3 regions of the Pseudomonas sp. P4_B4 genome follow, and region 3 is predicted to be linked to each of the others. Evidence: predicted binding sites of a transcription regulator. Region 3 holds the regulator's gene; each other region holds the start of a gene.
The links. The regulator FliA, encoded in region 3, starts transcription of late flagellar genes. The targets are predictions, from matches to a motif close to CTAAAGTTTNNNNNNNNNNNGCCGNTAA.
Positions count from the first base shown of each region.

Region 1: the regulator FliA is predicted to act here: its motif matches at 2,543-2,570, upstream of AC1DVE_RS16180 (flagellar protein MotY).
Region 2: the regulator FliA is predicted to act here: its motif matches at 4,356-4,383, upstream of flgM (flagellar biosynthesis anti-sigma factor FlgM).

Region 1 is NZ_JBFUHS010000014.1:28,754-35,143, reverse strand. Features, by position in the region: gene AC1DVE_RS16195 (peroxiredoxin) at 38-640, shown strand; gene rnt (ribonuclease T) at 756-1,433, opposite strand; gene pyrC (dihydroorotase) at 1,430-2,476, opposite strand; gene AC1DVE_RS16180 (flagellar protein MotY) at 2,636-3,625, shown strand; gene AC1DVE_RS16175 (argininosuccinate synthase) at 3,671-4,888, shown strand; gene AC1DVE_RS16170 (hypothetical protein) at 5,039-5,737, opposite strand; gene AC1DVE_RS16165 (response regulator transcription factor) at 6,284-6,390, shown strand, end outside.
Region 2 is NZ_JBFUHS010000023.1:150,223-156,612, reverse strand. Features, by position in the region: gene AC1DVE_RS22495 (glutamine synthetase family protein) at 1-1,139, shown strand, start outside; gene AC1DVE_RS22490 (MFS transporter) at 1,202-2,572, shown strand; gene AC1DVE_RS22485 (flagellar brake protein) at 2,638-3,384, opposite strand; gene AC1DVE_RS22480 (flagella synthesis protein FlgN) at 3,477-3,944, opposite strand; gene flgM (flagellar biosynthesis anti-sigma factor FlgM) at 3,993-4,319, opposite strand; gene flgA (flagellar basal body P-ring formation chaperone FlgA) at 4,487-5,245, opposite strand; gene AC1DVE_RS22465 (chemotaxis protein CheV) at 5,329-6,261, shown strand; gene cheR (protein-glutamate O-methyltransferase CheR) at 6,307-6,390, shown strand, end outside.
Region 3 is NZ_JBFUHS010000015.1:6,203-12,592, reverse strand. Features, by position in the region: gene AC1DVE_RS16725 (chemotaxis protein CheA) at 1-281, opposite strand, end outside; gene AC1DVE_RS16720 (protein phosphatase CheZ) at 308-1,096, opposite strand; gene AC1DVE_RS16715 (chemotaxis response regulator CheY) at 1,118-1,489, opposite strand; gene fliA (RNA polymerase sigma factor FliA) at 1,658-2,398, opposite strand; gene fleN (flagellar synthesis regulator FleN) at 2,395-3,225, opposite strand; gene flhF (flagellar biosynthesis GTPase FlhF) at 3,342-4,670, opposite strand; gene flhA (flagellar biosynthesis protein FlhA) at 4,682-6,390, opposite strand, start outside.

The DNA of each region.
Region 1 (6,390 bases), on a different contig from region 3:
ACCCTGTTTCTCACGCTATTACACCAGGAGATATCCAATGAGCGTACTCGTAGGCAAGCAAGCCCCTGACTTCACCGTACCGGCCGTACTCGGCAATGGCGAGATCGTTGACAGCTTCACCCTGTCTTCGGCGATCAAAGGCAAATACGGCCTGGTGTTCTTCTACCCACTGGACTTCACCTTCGTTTGCCCGTCCGAGCTGATCGCTCTGGACAACCGCATGTCTGAGTTCAAGGCACGCAACGTTGAAGTGATCGCTGTTTCGATCGACTCGCACTTCACCCACAACGCATGGCGCAACACTCCAGTGAACAATGGCGGTATCGGCCAGGTTCGCTACACCATGGCTGCCGACATCAAGCAGGACATCATGAAGGCCTACGACGTTCAGTCCGCTGACGGCGTGGCTTTCCGTGGCGCGTTCCTGATCGACGACAAAGGCGTTGTCCGCTCGCAGATCATCAACGACCTGCCGCTGGGCCGTAACATGGAAGAGCTGATCCGTCTGGTCGACGCTCTGCAATTCCACGAAGCGCACGGCGAAGTCTGCCCTGCCAACTGGAAGAAAGGCGACAAAGGCATGAACGCTTCGCCAGAAGGCGTTGCGGCTTACCTGACCGAGCACGCTGCCGCTCTGTAAGGCGCACGCTCCAGCTATAAAAAGCAGGTACAAAAAAACCGGCCATCGAGGCCGGTTTTTTTATGGGCGGGATAACGCCGGGACTGTGTAGGAGCAAGCTCGCTCCTACAACACATCAATCGTCGAAATCTTCCCAGCCACCCATCTGCTTCCAGCGATTGACGATGCCGCAGAACAGCTCTGCCGTCTTCTCGGTGTCATAGCGAGCCGAGTGAGCCTCGCGACCGTCGAAGTCGATGTCCGCTGCCTGGCACGCCTTGGCCAGTACGGTTTGACCGTAAGCGAGGCCGGCGAGCGTTGCGGTATCGAAACTGGAAAACGGATGGAACGGATTGCGCTTCATGTCCAGCCGCGCAACCGCCGCATTCAGGAAGCCCAGGTCGAAGCTGCTGTTATGCCCGACCAGGATCGCCCGTTTGCAACCATTGGCCTTGAGGGCCTTGCGCACGCCGCGGAAGATATCGTTCAGGGCAGACTCTTCACTCACGGCCATGCGCAGCGGGTGATCGAGCTTGATCCCGGTGAATTCCAGGGCAGCCGCTTCGATGTTCGCGCCTTCGAACGGCTCGACACGGAAGAAGTAGGTGTGATCCGGATAAACGAAACCCTTTTCATCCATGGCGATGGTGGTCGCAGCGATTTCCAGCAGGGCGTCGGTGGCCGAGTTGAAGCCACCGGTTTCTACGTCGACGACAACCGGCAGGTAACCACGGAACCTGGCAGCCATTGGATGACGAGGACCGCCTCCGCCGCCATTGCCTTCCAGTTCGTCGTCGAAATGGTCTTCACTCACGCGTGTTCCTCCAGCAGGCGCCAGCGCAGTTTTTCACCGGCGCGCAGCGGGATAACGGTCAGCTCGCCAAATGGCAGGCTGGTCGGGGCGGTCCACTCTTCGCGGACCAGGGTGATGCGATCGGTGTTGGCCGGCAGACCATAGAACCGAGGGCCGTTGAGGCTGGCGAAGGCCTCGAGCTTGTCCAGCGCATTGCGCTGTTCGAAGGCTTCGGCGTACATCTCGATGGCCGCATAGGCGGTGTAGCAACCGGCACAACCGCAAGCAGCTTCCTTGGCGTGCTGGGCATGGGGCGCCGAGTCGGTGCCGAGGAAGAACTTCTCGCTGCCGCTGGTGGCGGCGTCGAGCAGGGCTTCCTGGTGGGTATTGCGCTTGAGGATGGGCAGGCAATAGAAGTGCGGCCGGATCCCGCCCACCAGCATGTGGTTGCGGTTGTACAGCAGGTGGTGAGCCGTGATGGTCGCGCCGACGTTGGCCGAAGCCGAGTTGACGAACTGCACGGCGTCCGTGGTGGTGATGTGTTCGAAGACCACTTTGAGGGTCGGGAAACGTTCGACCACACGGCGCATGTGTTCATCGATGAAGATTTTTTCGCGGTCGAACACGTCGACATCACCACGGGTGACTTCACCGTGAACCAGCAACGGCATCCCGACTTCGGCCATGGCCTCGAGTGCAGGGAAAATCTTGTCGATGCTGGTGACGCCAGAGTCCGAGTTGGTGGTCGCGCCGGCCGGGTACAGCTTGGCGGCGTGAATGAATCCGCTGGCCTTGGCCTCGCGAATTTCTTCAGGCTGGGTGCGGTCGGTCAGGTACAGGACCATCAGTGGCTCGAACAGGCTGCCGGCCGGGCGGGCAGCGAGAATCCGCTGGCGATAGCCGTCGGCTTCGGTCGCGTTGCGCACCGGTGGAACCAGGTTGGGCATGATAATGGCGCGGCCAAAGGTGCGCGCGACATCCGCGACGGTATTGGTCAACACGGCACCATCGCGAAGATGAATATGCCAGTCGTCGGGACGCAGCAGGGTCAGGCGGTCGGACATGAGGGGATTCCAGGCGGGTCAAACTCAAGGGAATGCTACCGGAAAAGACTCTTGCAGGCACTCGCTATCAAGTTTTGCAGGAAGCTTCCGATATCCAACGGGTATGCCGTAAACATGTGTGTGTCGGTCTTTTTGTTGTAGAAGCCAGTGGAGCCTCCCGTGCGCCAGCGTTTTTTAGCCTTGCTCAGTGTGTTTGCCAGCCTTCCCGCGATGGCGCTCACTTTCCAGACCCGTCTGGAGAGCATTGAGTGGACGGTCGAGGGTGACAAGTTCGAATGCCGCCTGACTCAGCCGATTACCGACTTCGGTTCGGGCGAGTTCGTGCGTCGTGCCGGCGAACAGGCGACGTTTCGTCTGAAAGCCTACAACCCGATGATTGGCGGTGGCTCGGCGACGCTGCTGGCCGCTGCCGCGCCGTGGCAACCGGGGCGTGACGATATCAACCTGGGCACGGTGAGAATCGGCAGTGGCAACGTTTTGTTCAACAGCTCACAGGTTCAGGCCGGGCGTCTGATCAGTGGCCTGATGGACGGTCGCAGCCCGGTCGTTCGACATTCCTCGGGGGATGGGCGGGTGTCGGAAGTACGCTTGTTGCCGGTCAGGTTCACCAAAGCGTTTGCGGACTATCAGGGTTGTGTGGCGAAACTGTTGCCACAGAATTTCGAACAGGTGAAGCAATCCGAAATCGGCTTCCCCGGCGGCGGAATCGAACTCGACAGCGCCGCGAAGGCCAGGCTGCAGGTGATGCTGGAGTACATGAAGGCCGATCCGACGGTCAATCACATCGAACTCGACGGTCACTCCGACAACAGTGGCAACCGCCTGACCAACCGCGATCTGTCGCGGCGCCGAGCCCTGGCAGTGCTGGAGTTCTTCAAGGCCAACGGCATCCAGGAGTCGCAAATCACCGTGCGTTTCCATGGCGAACGTTATCCGTTGGCGCCTAATACCAACAACACCAACCGCGCGAAGAACCGTCGAGTAGCGGTACGCCTGGAGCGCGGAGCACCAGCGGAACAAGTCGCCCCGCAAGCGACGAAAGCGGCCACTACGGCCACTTCCTGCCCCGGCTGTAATCGTCGCGCCCTCGACAGAATCTGTCGCTTCGTCGTCATAAGCTGTCGCGCCCCTGTAAATTATTCTGTATGAGCGGTAGACTTCCCCGCTTTCCGTAGAACCCCGTGGAGTGATGGCATGGCGGACGTAAACAAGGTCGTTCTGGCGTATTCCGGCGGCCTGGACACTTCGGTGATCCTCAAGTGGCTGCAGGATACTTATAACTGTGAAGTGGTGACCTTCACCGCTGACCTGGGTCAGGGCGAAGAGGTCGAACCTGCACGCGCCAAGGCTCAGGCCATGGGCGTGAAAGAGATCTACATCGACGACTTGCGCGAAGAGTTCGTGCGCGATTTCGTTTTCCCGATGTTCCGTGCCAACACCGTTTACGAAGGCGAGTACCTGCTGGGTACTTCCATCGCTCGTCCGCTGATCGCCAAGCGCCTGATCGAAATCGCCAACGAAACCGGCGCTGACGCCATTTCCCATGGCGCCACCGGCAAGGGCAACGACCAGGTTCGTTTCGAACTGGGCGCGTACGCCTTGAAACCTGGTGTGAAAGTGATTGCCCCTTGGCGCGAATGGGACCTGCTGTCCCGTGAAAAGCTGATGGATTATGCCGATAAGCACGCGATCCCGATCGAGCGCCACGGCAAGAAGAAGTCCCCGTACTCCATGGATGCCAACCTGCTGCACATCTCCTATGAAGGCGGCGTGCTGGAAGACACCTGGACCGAGCACGAAGAAGACATGTGGCGCTGGACCGTTTCCCCGGAAAACGCTCCAGACAAGGCGCAGTACCTGGAACTGACCTACCGCAACGGCGACATCGTCGCGCTGGACGGCGTCGAAATGACTCCGGCCACCGTGCTGGCGACCCTGAACCGTATCGGTGGCGAACACGGTATCGGCCGTCTCGACATCGTCGAGAACCGCTACGTGGGCATGAAGTCCCGTGGCTGCTACGAAACCCCTGGCGGCACCATCATGCTGCGTGCCCACCGTGCGATCGAATCGATCACCCTGGACCGCGAAGTGGCTCACCTCAAAGACGAGCTGATGCCCAAGTACGCCAGCCTGATCTACACCGGCTACTGGTGGAGCCCAGAGCGTCTGATGCTGCAACAGATGATCGATGCTTCCCAGGTCAACGTGAACGGCGTTGTGCGCCTGAAGCTGTACAAGGGCAATGTGATCGTCACTGGCCGTAAGTCCGACGACTCGCTGTTCGATGCCAACATCGCTACTTTTGAAGAAGATGGCGGCGCGTACAACCAGGCGGATGCTGCGGGCTTCATCAAGCTCAACGCCCTGCGCATGCGCATTGCGGCGAACAAAGGCCGGAAGCTGTTCTGAGACCTTTGAAATCGTGATGGATACCTGACCTCGTCCTCGACGAGGTCAGGTACCTGAAAACGGGGTGTGACGCCAGTTACTACGTTGTCGGGTGTTTTCGTTTCCGCGGATGATTTCCTGTTTTTCTCCTTCTCGATGGTCTGACCTGTACTACACGTTGTTGTTCGCCGGTTGCCCGGCCTGATCAATGACCGACAACCTGTGCGAGTCCAGATTGTAGGCAACATAAAAGGCGGCACAGCGCTTCCTGGTCTGCTTTGAATATTTAAGCGCACTGGCTTTCAGTAAAGTCTCCGAAACGGCACAAGTGACAAACAGAGTCACGTACGCCGTCTTTTCCCGTGGCCTCTGGAGGTTTTCCAGCAGCGCTCCAAACTCGACCTCCTTGCTCATCCAGCGTGCATCAACGATGTACAGGTCTTTTATAAGCTCCGGTAACTGAAGCTGATGCTGAACAGAGACAGTGGTTTGCAGACCAATCTCGGTTGGCGGGTCCTGTGCGCCGCAGGGCGTCCGAGTTGACTGCGGGTCATTCATTGATGTTTCCAGTGCGGGATTTTCAGACGACTTCCCGGCCGCTTTTTTTTCCGGCCGCCCAGCATCATCCATGACCTTCATGAAGTGTTTTCCCTTTTCAAAGTCGGAGGGCGCATAAAGGGATTTGTAGTTGAAGTTGAGTGTCGCGAAAAAAAGCAAAAGTAAATAAAACGGAAAGCTGATCAGAAACCAGACGTAGAGTTCTCTTTCCTCTTGGTCGAGGAAAGGTAGAGAAACAGCTGCCGAAGTTTCAGAGAGTGCTGCGAATATCGCGATAATTGTCATTGGGTTGGTGATTCGTTTTTTTATCATGTTCTGTACTCATGCCGGGTTGTCTTTTCTCGAATGATTTATGAGGTTGGTTTGATGTGGTAATTATTGTAGTGTTTTTTATTGCTTGTTGGTTTTGATAAGCGTTTTTATTCGTTTGTTGTATTGCTCTTCGTTTTTTGGAATGTTAGTGGTGTTTTAATGATTGCTCAAAAAATATTATTTGCTGTAAGAGTAATTGGATGCTTGGTGTGTGATATGTCTGGTGTGAGTGTTTAGTGCGTAAATATCAGTTGCGTTTTAACAGAGGGGTAGAGGCTTATGTTTGTCAGGGCGCTACCGCTCAGGCTGACTCTCGGAAAATTTTGGTCGTAAATCGATAGAGGTGACGGCTGGAAAGTGCGACACACTGACGCTGATACAGTTTTCAATTCATTCCGTTCGAGGGATTTTTGTAGGAGGAATCCGTGTTGTTTGTAGGGGATGTCTCTTGGTGTGGGTGGCTGGGAGGGGCGACATGCCATGGGTGAAACGACTAGGCTATTGTGCGGGCTCTAAAAATTCGAACAGCGAAAATTGGACTTGCCCATGAATAAAGTGCTGATCGTGGATGATCACCCCGTCATTCGTCTTGCGGTACGTATGCTAATGGAGCGTCATGGCTACGAAGTTATTGCAGAAACCGATAATGGTGT
Region 2 (6,390 bases), on a different contig from region 3:
ATGATGGCGACCTGGCGCTGATCCCGGACCCAGCACAAATCCACCGCTTGCCCTGGAGCCATCCACCGCGGGCCTTCGCCATTTGCGACGCGAATGAACTGGGCACCACCACCAGCTCCAGCCTGTCGACCCGTGGTCAGCTCAAGGCCGTGATTGCCCGTTACGCAGCCCGTGGCTTGGCGCCCGTGGTGGCGACGGAGCTTGAGTTCTTCGTTTTTGCGCCTAACACCGACCCGACTCAGTCGTTCCAGCCGCCACTGGGGCTGGACGGTCGTCGCGAAGATGGTCAGTCGGCGTTCAGCGTCAGTTCCAATAACGGCTTGCGGCCGTTCTTCAATGAAGTCTACGAATGCATGGCTGCGTTGGGGTTGCCTCGCGATACCTTCATGCACGAAATGGGTGTCAGCCAGTTCGAGATCAATCTGCTGCACGGTGATCCGCTGTTGCTGGCCGACCAGACGTTCCTGTTTAAGCACTTGCTCAAGGAAGTTGCCCTCAAGCACGGCCTGAGCGTGGTGTGCATGGCCAAGCCATTGCCGCATACGCCGGGCAGTTCAATGCATATCCACCAGAGCGTGGTCGAGATCGATTCAGGGCGTAACGTGTTCAGTGATGAAGCGGGGCAGGAGACGCCGACCTTCCGCCACTTCATTGCCGGTCAGCAAGTTTGCATGGCCGACTTCACCGCGTTGTTTGCGCCGAACGTGAACTCCTATCAGCGCTTGTGCCACCCTTACGCCTCACCGAATAATGCCTGCTGGTCCTACGACAACCGGGCGGCCGGCCTGCGCATTCCGGCCAGTTTACCGGTGGCCCGTCGAGTCGAGAACCGCTTGCCGGGGGCCGATGCCAACCCGTATCTGGCGATTGCCGCAAGCCTGGCGGCGGGCTTGCATGGCATCGAGAACGCGTTGGAACCGAGCGCGCCGATCCAGGGTGAGTTCGAAGTGCCGGACAATCTTTCGTTGCCGTGTACCTTGCATGCGGCACTGGAGCGTCTGAAACGTAGCCAGTTGGCCAAGGAACTGTTCGGCGCGGAATTCATCGAAGGCTACATCGCTTCGAAGACCCTGGAGCTGAGCAGTTTCCATGATGAAATTACTCCCTGGGAGCGTCGTGTGTTAGCGACCCAGGCCTGACGATCCGTCGACATCCGGCTATCGTTTAGCGGTAGCCGATTCTCACTGCAAGGAGCCGCTCGTTGCGCCAAATCTGGAAATCCTTTCGGGCGCTGTATTTCGCCTCGCTGATGATGTTGATCGGCTCGGGCCTGTTGAGTACTTACCTGGGCCTGCGCCTGGCGGCCGACCATGTCGACAGCCTGTGGGTCGGTGCATTGATGGCCGCCAACTACTTCGGCCTGGTGCTGGGGGGCAAGATCGGTCACCGGTTGATTGCCCGGGTCGGGCATATCCGGGCCTACTCGGCCTGTGCCGGGATTGTCGGCGCGGCGGTGTTGGGGCATGGCCTGATCGATTGGCTGCCGGCCTGGCTGTTCCTGCGGGTGATCGTCGGCCTCGGCATGATGTGCCAGTACATGGTGATCGAGAGCTGGCTGAACGAACAGGCCGAGGCCAAGCAGCGCGGGTTGGTGTTTAGCGGTTACATGATCGCCTCTTACCTGGGCCTGGTGATGGGGCAACTGATTCTGGTCATGCATCCGGCGCTGGGGCTGGAGCTGCTGATGCTGGTCGCCCTGTGTTTCGCCCTGTGTCTGGTGCCGGTGGCCCTGACGCGGCGGATCCACCCGGCACCCATGCATCCGGCGCCGATGGAGCCACGGTTCTTTATCAAGCGCGTGCCGCAGTCATTGAGCACGGTGCTCGGGGCAGGCCTGATCGTCGGTTCGTTCTACGGTCTGGCACCGCTGTATGCCTCGCAGCAAGGATTGTCCACGGAGCAGGTCGGTCTGTTCATGGGTAGCTGCATTTTTGCCGGGCTGCTGGTGCAGTGGCCGTTGGGCTGGTTGTCCGACCGCTACGATCGGGCCGTGTTGATTCGCAGCTTCGCGTTCAGCCTGGCCCTGGCTGCACTGCCGCTGGCGATCATGCCGCAGGTGCCGCTGGAGGTTCTGTTTATCGCCGGTTTCGTCTGTTCGCTGGTGCAGTTCTGCCTGTATCCGTTGGCGGTGGCGTTCTCCAATGACCACGTCGAAGGCGATCGTCGGGTGTCCCTGACGGCAATGTTGCTGGTGACCTATGGCGTGGGTGCGAGTATCGGGCCGCTGGTGGCAGGCGTGCTGATGAAGCTGTTCGGCAGCCAGATGCTCTACGCGTTTTTCAGCTTCTTTGCGTTGGTGCTGGTATGGCGGATTCGCCCGAAAGCGGTGACCAACCTGCATCAGGTCGACGACGCACCGCTGCATCACGTGGCCATGCCGGACAATATGACGAGTTCGCCACTGGTGGCGGCGCTGGATCCTCGGGTCGATGAGCAGGTGGTGCAGGATCAGATGTGCAATCCGGTGAATCCGGAGCCGTCAGCCGAACCTGAATCCGAATCAGAAACCGATCAACCGCCAGAAGACCCTGATTCGGGGCGCGAGCAAAGCTTTACCGAGGCCAGGCCTTAAAACCGGGGGCACAAAAAAAACGGGCAGTCACCGCAAGGGACTGCCCGTTTTTTGTTGACGCTCCATCAGATGTCGTCTTTGTCGAAGCGACGTGCTTCGCGTTGCAACTGATAGACGAAGCGTTCGACCTGACGCTGCACCAACCCGCTCATGTTGTGGAAGCGAACGCCGGCGAAGGTGGTGGAAATCTTTTCTTCGAAGTGCAGATAACGCAACTCGACCGGCGCGGTCATCTTGCCAAAGGGCAGTTCGGCGCTGAAGCGGTCGTACACCTGGCCCAGTTGCAGGCTGCCAGTGATGTCGCCGTCGAAGCGCAGTTTGCAGCCGGTAGCGGAAATATCCAGCAGCTTGCCGCTGATGGGGGCCTTGAGTTTTTCGCCGTCGAGGTTGACGTTGACCAGTTGTGCCAGCTTCAGCGCGGCGCGGAACGCATTGCGGCGCTGGTGGTACACCACTTCGTCGGGCAGGGCGCCACGATAGCAGCGGCTGCCAGCGGATTCGTCGATGTTCAACCGGCCGTTGCTTTCCCAGGCAATGCGTACACCTTCGTGGAAGCCTTCGACCCTGAACGGTTCGCCCGCCAGCAGGTAGCGCTCGCCATCACGGGGAATCATTTCGTCCAGGGCAATCATGTTGCTGTCACGGTCCAGGTCCACCAGATAGCTCTGGAAGCGCTGGCTGCGCTCGTGGAATGTGATGATCAGCGGGTCATGGCTTTCGAGCAGCTGGCGCAGGTTGCTGGAGATTTCCAAGGGCGTGGAGAGCACCTTGGGTGGCTGCGGAGCATCATCCACGGATAAGGCATTGGACACGGTTAATCAATCTCCAGACAAAATTTGACTACGGCAGTCTGGCAGTTTGCCAGTATGTTGCGCGTCTTGATAGAGCGGGGGCATTGACCGGCTCATGCCTGACTGAGCGGGCGCGGCTTGGCAAGCTTGGAGAATGTTCCGCTGGCATCGTAAAGCGCCGGGGTTTCACCGCCGGTGAGGATTTTCAGCTGGGTGGCCGTAGCGGCCTGCTGAGTGAGGATCGACTGGCCGTTGTTGGCGTTGATGGCCTGGCACTGGGCGAGGAGATCGGTCAGCACGTCACTTTGCGCCAGCAACTGCTCGCCAATGCTCGACTGGCCGGCCAATTGCTCCAGACCGCCGCGGTTGGTCGGCAGGTTGAGGCTGGCGAGGACTTCACTGCGCTTGCGGCCATGCTGTTCGAGCAAAACGACCAATGCCTGTTTCTGCGCCAGGATGTTCTCGAGCAATGGCATGTCGCGGCCATGCAATGCGAGGGATTCGGTCTGCAGTAATTCCAGCAGGTGTTGCGCTGGGGCAAAGTCGTCGGTGATCAGTTGCAGTAAATGAGTGTCGTGCATGGCTGGCCTTGGGTTTTAAGCGTCCAAAAGCCTGGCGCCGGCGGTGGCCTAGCGCTGGGCTTCGAAGTTGAGCAGTTTGCTGGCTACACGGTTGCTGTCGACTTTATAGCTGCCATCGGCAATCGCTGCTTTCAACTCGGCCACGCGGGCGTTGTCGACGGCAGGCTGATCGCGCAGCTTGTCAGTGACCTTCTGCAACTGTTGAGCCTCATTGCTGAGATGTACCGATTCCCCGCTTTTGACGGTACCGGCCGGTTCGGCCGCGGACTCCAGCGGCGCAGATTTGCCGGCCTCGGCACTTTCCTTGCTGGCGCTGGTACGTGTACTGCCCGTAAGGGACGAGGAGCTGTTCAATCGGCTGAAATCGATGACCATGATAAAAAACCTCTGGGAATTTGGACGCTTGCCATGGTTTCGGCCATTCCCTGGAAAACTTTAGGCCCATTTATCAATGAACCTTGCGCGCGCCAGCGCTTGCCGTGCCTGGAACACAGTCTAGGGAACAGCCGCGGCAAGCGCCACATTCTGATGAATAGCGAGCCTTACATGGACACTTCCACCTGCCCCGGCGCGATGACCTGCGCCTTGATGACTCGCTGGGAGTTGAGGTTTTTCACCCGGATCTGTTCGCTCAGGCTGCCGTTTGACAGCGCTTCGCCCGGCATGCGCACGCTGAGCGTACCGCTGCGGGCGGTAATCACCACCTGATCACCCTTGCGGATGACTTCTGCCTGTTCGATATGCACCAGGGTAATCACCTGGTCGGCGACCATTGGTCGGGTCAGTCGCTGTCCGATCGCCTGATCGAGGGAGGTCAGGTAGCCCTGGCTGGTGAGGCTGATATCGCGCTCGCGCAGGACCACGTCCCCAGGCTCGACAATGGCTGCGCGGCGCAGTGGCCGGGCGCTGGTCACGACTTCGCGAAACAGGCGGACTTGAGCGGGCACGAACACTGTCCAGGGGGAAACGCCCTCGCAGCGAACCTTGACCGTAACCCGTCCCAGCGGCTTGGGACTCTCAAGCGTTGCTGTCAATTCCTTGTCGCACATGGGCATGTGCATGCGCGGATCGAGTTGGTTGACCTGGATCTCGTAGCGACCTTCCGTTTGGCTGGTAGCCAGATAGTCTTCTACGGTGAATTCAAGAAAGCCCTGAGTGACGCCGATAAGCATGTCAGGCAAGGTAACCGCGTCAGCAAGGGCAGGGCTGCCAGCGTTGAACAGGCAAAAAGCCGCCAGCACACCGAGCAATTTTCGGCAGGGTGTGGTCAGGCGTCGGAAAAATGTCGGTTCTGTGTTCATAACGATTAAAAAAGCAAGCGCCGTGCCGTTTAGTGATGAAGGCGCGTCGCAACAACACTTGGCGTTGGTGTAGGAGTCTGGGCATGGCTGGTGTAATGGATTCGGTAAACCAGCGCACGCAACTGGTGGGGCAGAATCGCCTTGAGCTGTTGTTGTTCCGTCTCGACGGCCAGCAGCTGTACGGGATCAACGTGTTCAAGGTTCGGGAGGTGCTGCAATGCCCCAAGCTGACGCTGATGCCCAAGTCCAGTCCTGTCGTGTGCGGCGTGGCGAACATCCGGGGGGCGACCATTCCGATCCTTGATCTGGCAATGGCGACTGGCTCCGGTGCGTTGAAGGACAAGCACAATCCCTTCGTGATCATCACGGAGTACAACACCAAGACCCAGGGTTTCCTGGTCCGCTCGGTGGAGCGCATCGTCAACATGAACTGGGAGGAGATCCATCCGCCGCCCAAGGGCACCGGGCGCGATCACTACCTGACGGCGGTGACGCGAGTCGACAATCAGTTGGTCGAGATCATCGACGTCGAGAAGGTGCTGGCGGAAGTGGCACCGACGCCTGAAGCGATTTCAGTCGGTGTGGTGGATGTCGAAACCCAGCACAAGGCGCTTTCGTTGCGCGTGCTGACGGTCGACGACTCATCGGTGGCGCGCAAGCAGGTCACGCGTTGCCTGCAAACGGTCGGCGTCGAAGTGGTGGCGCTGAACGACGGTCGGCAAGCGCTGGACTACCTGCGCAAACTGGTCGACGAGGGCAAGAAGCCGGAAGAAGAGTTCCTGATGATGATCTCCGACATCGAGATGCCGGAGATGGACGGGTACACCCTGACGGCGGAAATCCGCAACGACCCGCGCATGCAAAAGCTTCATATCATCCTGCACACTTCGTTGTCGGGGGTATTCAATCAGGCGATGGTCAAGAAGGTCGGTGCCGATGACTTCCTGGCCAAGTTCCGTCCTGATGACCTGGCATCCCGGGTAGTCGACCGGATCAAAGCAGCAGATATCAGCTAGGGGGTCGCCCCCCTGGCAGTCAACACGATTTAAGAGGCGGCATCATTGTCTACGGGTAATTTGGATTTCGAACAGTTCCGGGTATTCCTGGAAAAAGCCTGTGGCATCTTGCTCGGTGAAAACAAGCAG
Region 3 (6,390 bases):
TCGAGAACCACGTCCATCAGTTCCGAGTCGACGCGACGTTCACCCTTGCGCAGGATGTCGAACACGTTCTCGGCGATGTGGCAGCACTCCACCAGCTCGTTGAGCTGGAGGAAGCCGGCGCCCCCTTTTACAGTGTGAAAACCGCGAAAAATTGCATTGAGCAGATCCGCATCATCCGGACGGCTTTCCAGCTCGACCAGTTGCTCGGACAGTTGCTCTAGAATCTCGCCGGCCTCAACCAGGAAATCCTGAAGGATCTCTTCATCGGCGCCGAAGCTCATTAAGGGGATGCTCCTAACAGGTCTACCTAAAATCCAAGGCTGGATAGCAAATCGTCCACATCGTCCTGACCGGACACAACGTCTTCTCTTTTATCGGCATGAATCTGCGGACCTTCACCCTGAGATAGATGTTTTTGTGGATCTTTTTCTGCAAGCATCGCTTCGCGGTCATGTTCGATGCCCGCAAAGCGGTCCACCTGACTGGCCATCAGCACGAGCTTGAGCAGGTTGCTTTCAACTTCGGTGACCAACTGGGTCACACGCTTGATCACCTGGCCTGTGAGGTCCTGGTAATCCTGGGCGAGCAGGATGTCGTTGAGGTTGCCCGACACCGCGCGATTGTCCGTGCCGCTGCGCGCCAGGAACCCGTCGACCCGCCGGGCCAGTTCACGAAACTCTTGCGCGCCGACTTCGCGACGCATGAAGCGCCCCCAGTCCGCGCTCAACACCTTGGCTTCATCCGCCAGGCCATTGACCAGCGGCGTGGCACTTTCCACCAGATCCATGGTGCGGTTGGCCGCGGCCTCGGTCAGCTTGACCACATACCCCAGACGCTCGGTGGCGTCGGTGATCTGCGACACTTCTTCGGCTTGCGGCATGTGCGGGTCAATCTGGAAATTGACGATCGCGCTATGCAGTTCGCGAGTGAGCTTGCCCACTTCCTGATACAGGCCGCGGTCACGGGTCTGGTTGAGCTCATGGATCAATTGCACCGCGTCGCCGAACTTGCCTTTTTCAAGGCTGGCGACCAATTCGACGGCGTGTTTTTTCAGGGTCGATTCAAAATCGCCCAATGAAGTTTCGTTATTGCCCATAGCTCCCCCATGGCGCACTCATCAACCGATGCGTTCGAAAATCTTCTCGATTTTTTCTTTCAACGCCTGGGCCGTGAAGGGTTTGACCACATAGCCGTTAACGCCGGCCTGGGCCGCTTCGATGATCTGCTCACGCTTGGCTTCAGCGGTCACCATCAGCACCGGCAGGTGCTTGAGCTTTTCATCGGCACGCACATGGCGCAGCAGATCGATACCGGTCATGCCAGGCATGTTCCAGTCCGTTACCAGAAAGTCGATGCTTCCGCTGTTGAGCACCGGAATGGCGGTAGTGCCATCGTCGGCCTCGACGGTGTTGGTGAACCCAAGGTCACGCAGCAGGTTCTTGATGATCCGCCGCATCGTTGAGAAGTCATCAACGATGAGGATTTTCATGTTCTTGTCCAATTCGACCTCCAAGCAGTCTTAAACGCGCCCAGCACCTGGACACGCCATTTCAATCAATCCGGCAAAGCACTCGATGACTGTCTGGAGCACAACAGATCGCGACCGGCGCAGTTCAACACCACACCGGCCTCGTTCGCAGTGTCCCCCACACTGCCTTCAGCGCGCTCGCCACTCCCCCAAACGCCCCCGCAAACGGGCCGCGCACTGGCTGTGTAACTGGCTGACCCGAGATTCGCTGACCCCAAGGACCTCACCGATTTCCTTGAGGTTCAACTCTTCGTCGTAGTACAGCGCCAACACCAGTCGCTCACGCTCCGGCAAATTGGCAATCGCATCTGCCAGCGCAGCCTGGAAGCGTTCATCTTCCAGGTCGCGTGACGGCTCGATATGAGCACTCGCCCCATCCTCGTGCAGCCCTTCGTGTTCGCCGTCCTGCAACAGATCGTCGAAACTGAACAGCCGGCTGCCCAGGGTGTCGTTCAAAATCCCGTAGTAATCGTCGAGACTCAATTGGAGTTCGGCCGCAACTTCGTGATCTTTAGCATCACGACCGGTTTTCGCTTCAATCGAGCGAATGGCGTCGCTGACCATGCGTGTATTGCGGTGAACCGAACGTGGCGCCCAGTCCCCCTTACGCACTTCATCGAGCATGGCGCCGCGGATTCGAATGCCCGCGTACGTCTCGAAACTGGCGCCTTTGCTGGCGTCATACTTGGTCGACACCTCAAGCAGGCCGATCATCCCGGCCTGGATCAGGTCTTCGACCTGGACACTGGCCGGCAGGCGCGCCAACAAGTGGTAGGCAATGCGTTTAACCAGCGGCGCGTAACGCTCGATCAGCTCGTACTGCGCATCACGCGCCGATGTTTTGTAGAGGTTGTAACCGCTTGCCGTCATAGAACCGGTCCTGCTGTCTGCTGCACGAGGCGCTCGACGAAAAATTCCAGGTGCCCGCGCGGGTTGGCAGGCAGCGGCCAGGTATCGACCTTCTGTGCGATCGCCTTGAATGCCAGCGAGCACTTGGAACGCGGGAAGGCCTCGTAGACGGCGCGCTGCTTCTGCACCGCCTTGCGCACGCTTTCGTCGTAGGGCACCGCGCCGACGTATTGCAGGGCGACGTCGAGGAAGCGATCCGTGACCTTGGTCAACTTGGCGAACAGGTTGCGCCCTTCCTGCGGGCTCTGGGCCATGTTGGCCAGGACGCGGAAGCGGTTCATGCCGTAGTCACGGTTAAGCAATTTGATCAATGCGTAGGCGTCAGTGATCGAGGTCGGCTCGTCGCACACCACCAGCAGCACTTCCTGGGCTGCGCGAACGAAACTGACTACCGAGTCACCAATGCCCGCCGCGGTGTCGATCACCAATACGTCGAGGTTGTCGCCGATATCGCTGAAGGCCTGGATCAGGCCGGCGTGTTGCGCGGGGCTCAGATGCACCATGCTCTGAGTGCCGGATGCGGCCGGAACGATACGGATACCGCCGGGGCCCTGCAGCAGTACATCGCGCAGTTCGCAGCGGCCCTCGATCACGTCGGCCAGGGTACGTTTGGGTGTCAGGCCCAGCAGAACGTCAACGTTCGCCAGTCCCAGGTCGGCGTCCAACAGCATGACGCGCCGGCCAAGCTCAGCCAGAGCCAGGGACAAGTTCACTGACACATTAGTTTTCCCGACGCCACCTTTGCCGCCGGTCACCGCGATCACCTGTACGGGATGCATGCTGCCCATGTTATTTCTTTACCTTGTCTTGCATAGACGGAGGCCACATTACTGGCTGCGCGTTCACAAACGGAACAATGCATGGCAGACCATCGATGTAGGTACAAAAACTGTTCATTACTACCTTAGCCAACCTGCTTGGTTTGGCTGTGGTAAATATCAGCGAACATGTCAGCCATGGCTTCTTCGCTGGGTTCTTCCTGCATTTGCACGCTGACGGCGCGACTGACCAACTGATGACGGCGCGGCAGATGGAGATCATCCGGAATCCGCGGGCCATCGGTCAGGTAGGCCACCGGCAGCTCATGACTGATGGCCAGGCTCAACACCTCGCCCAGACTAGCCGTTTCATCCAGTTTAGTCAGGATGCAGCCAGCGAGCCCACAACGCTTGTAACTGTGATAAGCGGCGGTTAGAACCTGTTTCTGGCTGGTGGTTGCCAGAACCAGATAATTTTTCGAGCGGATGCCTCGACCGGCCAGGCTTTCGAGCTGCATGCGCAGGGCCGGGTCGCTGGCCTGCAGGCCGGCGGTATCGATCAGTACCACGCGCTTGCGCAGCAAGGGTTCCAGCGCCTGCACCAGCGACTGGCCCGGATCGACGTGGGTCACCGACACGTTGAGTATGCGCCCCAGGGTCTTGAGCTGCTCCTGGGCACCGATGCGGAAGCTGTCCATGCTCACCAGCGCAATGTTCTGCGCGCCGTACTTGAGCACGTAACGGGCAGCCAGCTTGGCCAGGGTGGTGGTCTTGCCCATGCCGGCTGGGCCTACCATGGCGATCACACCGCCCTCTTCCAGCGGCTCGATTTCCGGTGTCACGATCATGCGCGCCAGGTGCGCCAGCAACATGCGCCAGGCCTGACGAGGCTCTTCGATATCGGTGATCATCGTCAAAAGGTCGCGCGACAGCGGGCCGGACAGGCCGATGCGTTGCAGGCGACGCCAGAGGTTGGCCTGGTCCGGACGGCTGCCCTGCAGCTGATTCCAGGCCAGCGAGCCGAGTTGGACTTCCATGAGTTCGCGCAGGCTGTTGAGTTCGAAACGCATCGAGTCGAACGCGCGCGGGTCCACGCCAGTGGAGGCTGGTGCAGCAGCCGGTGCGGGGCGACGGGGTTCGGCGTACGTTGGTTCGATCAACGGCTCGGCTGCGGTGAGCGGCAAGCCGGCGAACAACTGGCGATTGGTCGCATTGTCGCTCTCGCCGTCGCCACGCAGGCTCAGTTCGGCCTGGGCAGTGACGATCCGCGACTGAGTCTTGCGCAGCTCGTCTTCGAGTTCCATGTTCGGAACCCGCGGTGCCAGCGCCGACAACTTGTAATCCAGTGCAGCCGTCAGTTCGACACCTCCTGCGATCCGGCGGTTGCCAATGATGGCGGCATCAGCGCCCAGCTCATCGCGAACCAGCTTCATGGCCTGACGCATATCGGCGGCGAAAAAACGCTTAACTTGCATAAACCACTACCTCAGCCGTTGGGCCCTACTGTCGCAACGATGGTCACTTGCTTGTTGTCAGGGATTTCCTGGTAAGCCAACACGTGCAAACCCGGGACTGCGAGCCGGCCGAATCGCGAGAGCATCGCGCGAACCGGACCGGCCACCAGCAGAATCACCGGCTGACCTTGCATCTCCTGGCGCTGCGCTGCGTCGATCAACGAACGTTGCAGCTTCTCAGCCATGCTTGGCTCCAGCAGAACACCCTCTTCCGAGCCTTGCCCGGCCTTTTGCAGACTATTGAGCAATATCTGTTCCAACCTTGGCTCCAGCGTGATAACTGGCAGCTCCGACTCAGTGCCTACAATGCTTTGGACGATTGCACGGGATACGCCAACACGCACGGCAGCCACCAGCGCGGCGGTATCTTGACTCTTGGCGGCATTGTTGGCGATGGCTTCGGCAATGCTGCGGATGTCGCGCACCGGCACTTGTTCGGCCAACAGCGCTTGCAGCACCTTGAGCAGCTGCGATAGCGAAACCACCCCTGGCACCAGCTCCTCGGCCAGTTTCGGCGAGCTTTTGCCCAGCAATTGCATGAGCTGCTGCACTTCTTCGTGACCGATCAGTTCACTGGAATGCTTGTAAAGTATCTGGTTCAGGTGGGTGGCCACTACGGTACTGGCATCGACCACCGTATAACCGAGGGATTGCGCCTGGGCGCGCTGGCTGATTTCGATCCAGACCGCCTCCAGGCCGAAAGCCGGATCTTTGGCGGTAATGCCGTTGAGCGTGCCGTAGACCTGCCCCGGGTTGATCGCCAGCTCGCGATCCGGGTAAATCTCTGCTTCGGCCAGGATTACCCCCATGAGGGTCAGGCGATAGGCACTGGGCGCCAGGTCGAGGTTGTCGCGGATATGCACGGTCGGCATCAGGAAACCCAGATCCTGGGACAGCTTCTTGCGCACACCCTTGATCCGCGCCAGCAACTGGCCGCCCTGGTTGCGGTCCACCAACGGAATCAGGCGATAACCCACCTCCAGGCCGATCATGTCGATGGGCGTCACGTCATCCCAGCCAAGCTCCTTGGTTTCCTGGGCACGGGCCGGCGACGGCAACAACTCCTGCTGGCGCTTGACCTCTTGCAGGGCCTGCACCTTGGCGACGTTCTGCTTTTTCCAGAACAGGTAGGCGCCACCGGCCGCCAGGGCCGCCATGCTGAGGAACGAGAAGTGCGGCATGCCGGGCACCAGGCCCATGACCGCCATCAAGCCTGCCGCCACCGCCAGCGCCTTGGGCGAGGCGAACATCTGGCGATTGATTTGCTTGCCCATGTCTTCCGAACCGGAAGCACGGGTCACCATGATCGCGGCGGCTGTCGATAACAACAGTGATGGCAATTGCGCCACCAATCCGTCACCGATGGTCAACAGCGCATACACCTTGCCGGCGTCGGCGAAGTTCATGTTGTGCTGGAAGATACCGACCGCCATGCCGCCGATCAGGTTGATGAACAGAATCAGCAGGCCGGCGATGGCGTCACCGCGGACGAATTTGCTGGCACCGTCCATGGAACCGTAGAACTCGGCTTCCTGGGCCACTTCCGAACGACGGGCCTTGGCCTGGGCCTGATCGATCAGGCCGGCGTTGAGGTCGGCGTCGATCGCCATTTGCTTGCCGGGCATCGCATCGAGGGTGAAACGCGCGCTCACCTCGGAAATCCGCCCTGCGCCCTTGGTCA